2 regions of the Novosphingobium sp. SG720 genome follow, and region 1 is predicted to be linked to the other one. Evidence: riboswitches for the same ligand, from Rfam matches in the RefSeq annotation. Region 1 holds a riboswitch; the other holds the start of a gene.

The links. Region 1 has a riboswitch for cobalamin ahead of FHW94_RS15840 (HoxN/HupN/NixA family nickel/cobalt transporter). Riboswitches for the same ligand answer to the same signal wherever they lie in the genome.
Region 2: it holds a riboswitch for cobalamin, as region 1 does, so the genes downstream of both, FHW94_RS03235 (TonB-dependent receptor) here and FHW94_RS15840 (HoxN/HupN/NixA family nickel/cobalt transporter) in region 1, are expected to answer to the same signal.

Annotation. Positions count from the first base shown of each region.
Region 1 is NZ_JAAZQN010000004.1:240,747-245,340, forward strand. Features, by position in the region: gene FHW94_RS15825 (TonB-dependent receptor) at 1-593, shown strand, start outside; gene FHW94_RS15830 (oxygenase MpaB family protein) at 726-1,586, shown strand; gene FHW94_RS15835 (hypothetical protein) at 1,605-2,567, opposite strand; cobalamin riboswitch at 2,747-2,986, shown strand; gene FHW94_RS15840 (HoxN/HupN/NixA family nickel/cobalt transporter) at 3,151-4,197, shown strand; cobalamin riboswitch at 4,267-4,490, shown strand.
Region 2 is NZ_JAAZQN010000001.1:691,970-696,563, forward strand. Features, by position in the region: gene FHW94_RS03230 (cell wall hydrolase) at 142-1,458, opposite strand; cobalamin riboswitch at 1,614-1,812, shown strand; gene FHW94_RS03235 (TonB-dependent receptor) at 1,921-3,798, shown strand; gene FHW94_RS03240 (ABC transporter substrate-binding protein) at 3,837-4,594, shown strand, end outside.

The DNA.
Region 1 (4,594 bases):
CGATCCAGCCGGCCGGCTTCGACCTCATCACCGAAAATGCCGGCAAGGCCGAAATCTATGGCTCGGAAGTGGAAATAACCTGGCAGCCCGCACCGAGCGATACGCTGAGCGCAGACGTGCAGTACCTGCATTCCCGCTACAAGGAATTCACCTATACCCAAAGCACCGCCAATGGCCCGGCGCAGACAAGCTGCCCCACGACGGCCATTGCCGGGCAAGCTGCGGTTCAGGTCAATTGTGCGGGACGCACCGTGCCGCTTTCGCCCACATGGACGGTGAACTTGTCCTATCGCCATACGTTTGATTTGGCGGGTGGATCGCGCATCGATGCGCAGGTCGGCACGCGGATCGAAAGCGGGTACTGGCTGGGCGAGGAGTATGTTTCTGGGCAATACCAGGACGCCACGACTGTTTCGAACGCCACGCTCACCTGGCACGCCGCGGGAGACCGCTTCTCGGTTTCGGGCTTTGTCGACAACATCGAAGACCGCGTGATCAAGTCGATGTCGTTCGTTCATCCCGTGCTCGGTCTGCCGGTGGTTGGCTTGCGTCCGCCCCGCACTTTTGGCGCCCGTCTCGGCTTCAACTTCTGAACCCGCGCCGGTTGGTTCTTTGCTTCTCTGCAGGCCATGGTCACCACGGGGGTGCTCATGGCCTGCAGCATCAGGCCCTGGCCTGTCGCTAACCGCTGGCGCGCCGGCCGCCTTTCGGGCAATCCTTGCGGCGTGACCAGCCCGACGGACCTTGCCCCAACCGCGCTGCTGCGGCGCTTGCTCGTTTCGCAGGTGCAGGCGGTGTTCCACGATCGGGCGAGGGGGCAAAGTCCGGTCGTGCGATCGGACAATGCATTGTTCGCGCGCGATTCGGTGATCTGGCGGGTGCACGGGGATGTGACCACGATGATGATCGGCGGCGTCGCGGCGCTGCTGTTGCAGATGTTGCACCCCGCCGCTCTGGCCGGGGTGTGGGACCACAGCACGTTCCGCAACGACATGCCCGGCCGGTTGCGGCGTACCGCGCGGTTCATTGCCATGACGACTTATGCCGATCGTGCCCTGGCGGATGCTGCGATCGACAAAGTGAAAGCCGTCCATGCGCATGTGCAAGGCACTTTGCCCGATGGCACGCCCTATCGCGCCAGCGATCCGCGCTTGCTGGCCTGGGTTCACGTGTGCGAGGCACTATGCTTTCTCGACGCCTGGATCGCCTATGGCGAACCGGGCATGACGCGCGCCGACCAGGATACTTATATCAGGCAGGCAGGCCTGGTTGCGCGGCGGCTGGACGCCGATCCGGTCCCGGAAACCCGCGCCGAGGCGGAGGCACTGATGGCGGCATTCCGCCCCGAACTGCGAGCCGACCAACGCACGCGCGAGGTCGCCCGCATGGTGTTGTCGCAACCCGCGCCCTCGCTGGCCGCCGCGCCGGCACAGCATGTGCTTTTTCAGGCGGCGGTCGATCTCATGCCGCCCTGGGCCAAGGCCTTGCACCAGCGGCACGTGATGCTGCCTGCCTTGCCGATCGTGCGCGGCGGCGCCTTTGCCATGGCGCGCACGCTGCAATGGGCGTTTTCCTCTGTACACTGAAGGCTTGCCGTCAGCGCCCTAGGGGTTCTCCAGCCGCCAGTGCAGCAGGCGCACGAACGGCTCGGGCTCGTCGAGCCGAAAAGCCACGCGCTGATAGGCGCCCCGGCGCAGCCAGGTGGTGCGAACGACCGGCGCGCGCAGGTAGATGACCACATTGGGCCAAGCCAGCAGCGCCGCGTTGAGCGTGCCGGAATCGCGAATCTCGTCACCCCTGAACGCCATGGTGACGCGGTCGATCTGCGCAAGGGGCACCAGCAGGTCGATCAGGAAGCCGGCACGAACGCGCACGCCATCGCCGTCGATCAGGATGGGGCGAAAGCGGAACGATTTGACCAGTCCGACCAGGTAGACCAGGCCCAGGTCGCTCACCATGAACATCGCCAGCGCCGCCACGCGGCTCCAGTGGCCAAGGAACAGATGGTAGACCGCAACTTCTATCGCCGATAGCGATAGCAATGCGATGGCCATCGGCGTCAGGTGGCGGTGATAGGCAAAGGCACGCGCGCCGGGGGGAACGTCCGCCGGTCCGCCCCAGCGCAGCAAGGCGATGTGCAGGACGGCGAGTTCAAGCCTGGCGAACCGCACCAGCGGCGCAGGAAGAAACTGCGCTGCGGCCCGTTCCCATCGCGCATCCCGATCGGCACCCAGAACGATACCCCGCGCGCGCACGGTTGCCATGCCGACATGTGCCAGCAGGACCAGCACCATGCCGCCAAGCGCTGCCGGCATGGTGCGTAGCGCGGCCTGCAAGGGCGGCGGTGAGGCAATCGCCACGATGGCGCAGGCAGCGGCGAGCGTGGCAACGATCTGGTTTGCCGCCGGGCGCTTGCCATCGGCGTCGGCCAGGCGGGCCAGCATCAGACTGTCGGCGGCAAGCCAGAGAAACAGCGCCAGGGCGAGCGCAGGGTAGCGTTGGGCCAGCGGCAGCCGCGTGGCCAGGGCCGCGAGCCCAAGCACCGTGGCCGGTGCTACCAGCGTCACCAGTCTGCGATGCTGTTTGCGATGCGCGACCTGCTGCACGAAAACGTCTCCTGCCCGACACGTTGCAGCATGTTTGCCGAATTGTGAGGGGCTTGCAACCGCAGCGGGGCGGTTTGGCGGCTTGCCATTGCGCCGGGGCGGAGTGCTGGCTATGCCCTTGCCGCCCGGTGCGCAATCGCCGGGCGCAAGATCGCGCCGGTGCCCGAGAGGGCTCAATCGGGAACGCGGTGCGGGGCCTGGTGCTCCAAATCCGTGGCTGTCCCTGCAACTGTAAGCGGCGAGCGCGATGCATACCGCTTTCCCGGTATCGGCGGGAAAGCAGCCACTGGGCCGGACGCCAAGACGGGCGAGGCCTGGGAAGGCATGCATCAAGCCCTGACCCGCAAGCCAGGAAACCGGCCGGCGCAGGTCGCTCGTTCCTCCGTCCGGGGGATGGCCTTGGCCCAGGGGATGGCTGCGGCACGGTTCATTCCGTCAGAGCGACGCCATCGCGGCCGGGCGCGGCTGCGCGGGCGCCATGCGTGGCGTGCGCGCGCAACAAGCGTGTCCGGTCCAGTCGCAACCCTGGCCGGAGTGTCTGTTCGTGCCTGCATCATCCCGTTTTTCCGCGTCGCCGCTGCGGCGGCGCATCACCGTGCTTATCGCCTGCCTGGTCCTTGCCAATGGGCTTGCCTGGGTCTGGGCGCTGGGCCTGTTCCACGCCCAACCGCTGATGCTCGGCACCGCGCTGCTCGCCTGGGGCCTTGGCTTGCGCCATGCGGTCGATGCCGATCACATCGCCGCGATCGACAATGTCACGCGCAAGCTCATGCAACAGGGGCAGCGGCCCGTCGCCGTGGGCCTGTGGTTTGCGCTGGGCCATGCCGCGATCATCGCGCTCGCTTCGGTGGCGGTGGCGCTCACCGCCACGGCGCTCGCCCGGTTTGGTGCCTGGCGCGAGGTGGGCGGCGTGATCGCCACCACGGTTTCGGCGCTGTTCCTGTTCACCATCGCGGCGATGAACCTGATCATCCTGCGTGGCGTCTGGCGCACGTTTGCCCATGTGCGGGCAGGGGGCGCCTATGTGGAGGAAGACCTCGACCTGCTGCTGGCTGGGCGTGGGCTGCTCTCGCGCCTGTTCCGCCCGATGTTCCGCCTGGTCACCAAGAGCTGGCACATGGCGCCGCTGGGCTTCCTGTTCGGCCTGGGGTTCGACACCGCCACCGAAGTGGCGCTGCTCGGCCTTTCGGCCAGCCAGGCGGCGAGCGGGCTGGCGCTGGGCACCGTGCTGGTGCTGCCCGCGCTGTTTGCGGCGGGGATGGCGCTGGTCGATACCATCGATGGCGTGGTCATGCTCGGCGCCTATGAGTGGGCCTTCGTCAAACCCATCCGCAAGCTCTATTACAATATCACCATCACGCTGGTTTCCGCGCTGGTGGCCATCGTGATCGGCGGGATCGAGGCGGCCGCGCTGATCGGGCAGAAGCTGGGGCTGGGCAGTGCGCCCTTTCGCCTGGCCGCCGATCTGGCCGGCAATTTCAATGGCCTGGGCTTTGCCATCATTGGCCTGTTCGCGCTGTGCTGGCTGGCCAGCCTGGCAATCTATCGCTGGCAACGGCTGGACGAGATCGAGGTGGCAGAACCATCCTGATGCCAAGGACAGTTGGCTTGGCTTTCGAACTGGGCTAGATGCAGCCACGAAGGACGGGCCTGGCCCGTCGTTCGCAAAGATCGCGTCGGTGCCCCGAGAGGGGCTTAATCGGGAATGCGGTGCGGGGCTTTGCCCCAAGTCCGCAGCTGTCCCTGCAACTGTAAGTGGCGAGCGCGATGCACTTTGTCTCCGGTTTTGGCCGGGGGCGGCCACTGGGCACCAAGTGCCTGGGAAGGCGTGCATCAAGCCCTGACCCACGAGCCAGGAGACCTGCCGGCGCACTGGTCGCTCTTGCCTTGATCCAGGGGATGGTCCGGGCACGGTAACACTTCCGTCTGGGCGACGAAGACTTGTGCGGCTTGGGCTGCACGGGCTTGCGTTGTGGCGGGCGCCTTCG
Region 2 (4,594 bases), on a different contig from region 1:
AAATCCGCAGCAGCTCTGCCGTCCTTCTAAGGGGGTGCGCGCTAACAGGGGATGAGACGAGACGGTAAACGACCCGTTGATGCTGCCATGGCGGTGGAAGTGAAGTGGCCCGGCGTGGCCGTGCCGCAGCGGCGCGTGGGTTCAGCCGTGCGGCTGGGCAATCCACTTGCCCGCGTTTTCATAAGCCTCGCTCGCTTCGGGGCGCAGTTGCCCGCTCGGCGCGCCGGGCAGGGGCGTGCCCGAGAGCGCGGGGCCGGCCGGTGCCGTGCCGCGCAAGGGCGAATCGACCGCACGCAGGCCCGTGCCCGCCGGTTGTGCCAGGGGCGTACCGCCCGGCCCGGCGGTCGTGCGCTCCAGTGCGGCCATGCGGCCTTCCTCGAACGCTTTTTCCAGCGTCAGCGGATCGGCCAGATCCGCCGCGACGGGCACCCAGCTGCGCGGATGCGGTGCGGCGAGCGGCTCTGCACCGCGATACGTGCCGGTGAAAGCAGCCGGCAGGCCGGCCGTGCCGGCCCAACGATAGAAGCGATGCGCCCCGATCGTGCCGATGAAGGCAAGCTTGTCTGCCCACAGCGGGTGCACCGCGCTGGTATGGTAATGCGTGGCGAGGCCAACCGGGGCAAAGACATTGCCGGCCAGGGCATCGGCGGCCACGCGCCGCGCGCGGTCCCAGAACTGCTGCACCGGGCGGCGCGCCATGGCGCCGTCGCACGCGAAGCTGAACTGGCAGCCGGGCCGTTCCGATCCCTGGTAGACCACGCCGCACACGGTCTTGGGAAAAGCGGGATGTGCCACGCGGTTGAGCACGACTTGCGCCACCGCGCGCTGGCCGGCATCGGGTTCCGAAGCGGCTTCGTAGTAGATCGCGGTGGTCAGGCATTGCAGCGCGCGCCAGCGGTCTTCGCCGCTGCCCGAGGCAAACAGCGGCCGTGCCGCGGGATTGCGCGCCCAGGCCGCAAGCGTGGGCGCATCGTCGGCGTCGCCATGGATCGCGGCCACCTGCCGGTCCCAGGCGCGCGCGGCGTCCTGCGGAGCCAGCAGGCCGCTGTCCTGGGCCGAAACGTAATAGAATGCCGAGCCGGGGAAACTTTCGCCCGCGCGCTCGAATGGTTGCAGGCCGTTGCGATCGTGTGCGGCCGCGGCATCGATCCCCGGCGATCCCCAACCTACCGCGCCCAGCACCAGGCCAAGGGCGCCGATCGCGGCAATGCCGGCAGCGCGCTCTGCCAGGCGCGAGCCTGCGCGGTGCTGGTGCCGCCACGATGTCATGTCGCGCCGGCGGATGCGTGCGGCGAAATCGCGTGGCCGCACCGGGGCCAGGGTCAGCGCCTGAAGCAACGCGCCATCGGCCTGCCGCCGCTGCGCCAGCATCGCGCGCTCTTCCGGCCCCGGCGGCGGCATCAGCGCTTCGGGTGGCAGGGTGGGCGTGGCGCCGGTGAAGGGACTCGGGTCTGGCATAAGGGCGGGCAGGGGCCTGATCTTGCAATGGTGCGTTAGTCGCTGCGCGGCAACCATGCACGGGGGTAAATGGCTTCGTCCCGATAAGGCACACCCCGCTACCGCTTGGTTAAATTCTGCCGCGGGCTTGCCCCATGGTACAGGGGGCGCTATCGGCCGCGGCAGACGCCACCGGTGCCCGCGCAAGCGGGCTAAGAGGGAAGCCGGAACCAAAGCCGGCGCTGCCCCCGCAACTGTTTCCGGACGAGCGCCACGCCCTTTGTGCGCCACTGGCCCCCACGCGGGCTGGGAAGGCCGGCGTGTCGCGATGACTTCGGATGAGCCAGGAAACCTGCCGGTGTGTGGTCGTTCCGCGGCCGGGCGGGGTGTACCGGGCGCAAGCGTGACGAGTTTCCGCCCGGGGCCCGGCGGACCCTCGCGCCATGGACGGCAAGACTGTCCATGGGCCGGGAGGAAAAGACCATGAAGACTTCGCTGTTTGCGCTGGCCGCCACACTCGTGCTGGCCATGCCTGCCCATGCCGAGGAAGCTGCACCATCCGATGGCGCAGAAATCACCGTCCTGGCCACCGGCAGCGCCCTGTCGCTCGACCAGACCGGCCAGGCGATCAGCGTCGTGCCGCTGCAAACGATCGAGGCGGTCCAGGGTGTCGATATCACCCGCGTGCTCGAACGCGTGCCGGGGCTGACCTATTCGCGCACCGGCGGGTTTGGCGCGCAGACGGCCGTGCGCCTGCGCGGCGGGGAAGGGCAGCACACCCTTGTCCTGGTCGATGGCGTGCGGGTGGAAGACCCGTCCGCGCCTTCGGGCGGGTTCGATTTCGGCACGCTGACCAGCGGCGGTATCGAACGGATCGAAGTGCTGCGCGGCTCCAACTCGGTCATCTGGGGCAGCTCGGCCATCGGCGGGGTGATCGCGGTGACCACGCGCGAGATCGACGGCGCAGAAGCTTCGACCGAGGCCGGCTCGCGCGGCAGCTATGATGCCGAGGCGGTCGCCGGGGTGAAGCGCGATCGCTATGCCTTCTCGCTGGGCGGCGGCTATGCCACCACCGATGGCGTCTCGGCCGCGGCCAATGGCACGGAACGCGATGGCTATGACCAGTGGCGCGTGGGCGGCAAGGGCCGCGTCAACCTGACCGACACGCTTTCGCTGGTGGCCAGCGCCCGCTATGCCGATGGCAAGACCCAGATCGATGGCTATGACGCCGATTTCAATTTCGGCGATACCCCCGAATATACCACCACCCGGCAGTTCTTCGGCCGTGCCGGGGTGCACTACGCGGGCGGCGCCCTCACGCTGGACGCCGGATATGCCCTGTCGGACACGCGCCGCCGCTATTATACCGGCGGAGCAGACGACACGTTCGAATACGGCTACAACGGCCGCAGCGAGCGGGTGGAACTCAACGGCCGCTATGCGCTGCCGGCCGATTTCGCGCTCGATTTCGGCGCGGATCGCGAATGGACCCGGTTCGACAGCACTTTTGACGCGCAACAGCGCGCGCACCTGACCAGCGGCCATGCCATGCTCGGCTGGTACGGTGCCAAGGCCAGCCTTGCCGGCGGCGTGCGTTATGACGAACAGAGCCAGTTCGGCAGCAACGTGAGCCTGGGGGCCAACGGCACCGTGGAAGTGCTGCGCGGCCTGCGGTTCAACGCCAGCTATGGCGAAGGCTTCCGCGCGCCCACGCTTTACCAGCTGCTTTCGCCCGATTACGGCAACGCCAATCTCAATCCCGAACGCAGCCGCAGCTATGATGCCGGCTTGGCCTATACCAGCGTCGACGGCACGTTCCACGCCGGGCTCACGCTGTTCCGCCGCGATACGCGCAACCTCATCACCTACGTCTCGTGCTACATGGTGGAAAGCGCGCTGTGCACCGGCCATGCCTATGGCGTGTATGACAACGTGGGCAAGGCGCGCGCGCAGGGCGCCGAACTGGAAGTGGGCGCCACGCTCAGCCCAGGGGTCAAGGGGCAGATCGCCTATGCCTATACCGAAGCGACCGATCGCACCCCTGGCGCGGCCACGTTCGGCAAGGACCTGGCGCGCCGTCCGCGCCACGCGCTGACCACCTCGCTGGACTGGACCACGCCCTGGGCCGGCCTGGCCCTGGCCGCGGATATCCGTTTTCAATCCGAAACCTTTGACAACGCGGCCAATTCGATCAAGCTGTCGGGCGGTAGCGTCACCACGTTGCGCGCCAGCCTGCCGATCCTTCATCAGGCCGAACTGTTCGGCCGGGTGGAAAACGTGTTCGATCGGCAGCTGGTGACTGCAGCGGGCTATGGCGCGCTGGGTCGTTCGGTGTTTGGCGGGGTGCGCCTGCGCTACTGATGGCGCGCCGCGGCACCAGCGAAAGGAATGACCTTGACGTGATCGGCCGTGTGCTGCCCCGCTTGTCTTGCCGCCGCCTGCCTGCGCTGCTGGCCCTGGCTCTGGTGGGATGCGCGCGGGTTGCCCCGGCCGATGAGGCGGCGCATGGCGCAGGTGCCCTGCCGCGTATCGTCTCGCTCAACCCGTGCAGCGACGCGGTGCTGGCGCAAGTGGCCGACCGCGCGCAGATTCTGGCGCTGTCCTTCTACAGCCGCGATCCTGCGCAAACCTCGATGGACGTGGCCGAGGCGCGCCGCTTTCCGTCCACCGATGGCGCCGTGGAAAGCGTGGTCGCGCTTCATCCCGACCTGGTGGTGACCAGCACTTATGCCGATCCGGCCACGCTGGCGGCGCTGCGCAGCATGGGGCTGCGCGTGGAAACGGTGGGCATTGCCGATTCGCTGGCTGCGGCGCGCGCGCAGGTCCGCAGCCTGGCCGCCTGGGCCGGCCATCCAGAGCGCGGTGCGGCACTGCTGGCGCAGATCGATCGCGCCGTGGCAGAGGCTGCGCCGCCGCCCGGCCATGTTCCCATTCCGGCCGTGTTGTGGGAGCCGGGCGGGCTGGTGCCGGGCCAGCACACGCTGGTCTCTGACCTGATGAGCCAGGCGGGTTTTGCCAATTTCAGCGCGCAGCGCGGGCTGGGCCAATCCGAACGCCTGCCGCTGGAGCGCATGCTGGCCGATCCGCCGCGCGTGATCCTGGCGGTGGGCCCGGCACCGGGCACGATCGTGCCCGGCACCGGCCCGGACGAAGACCG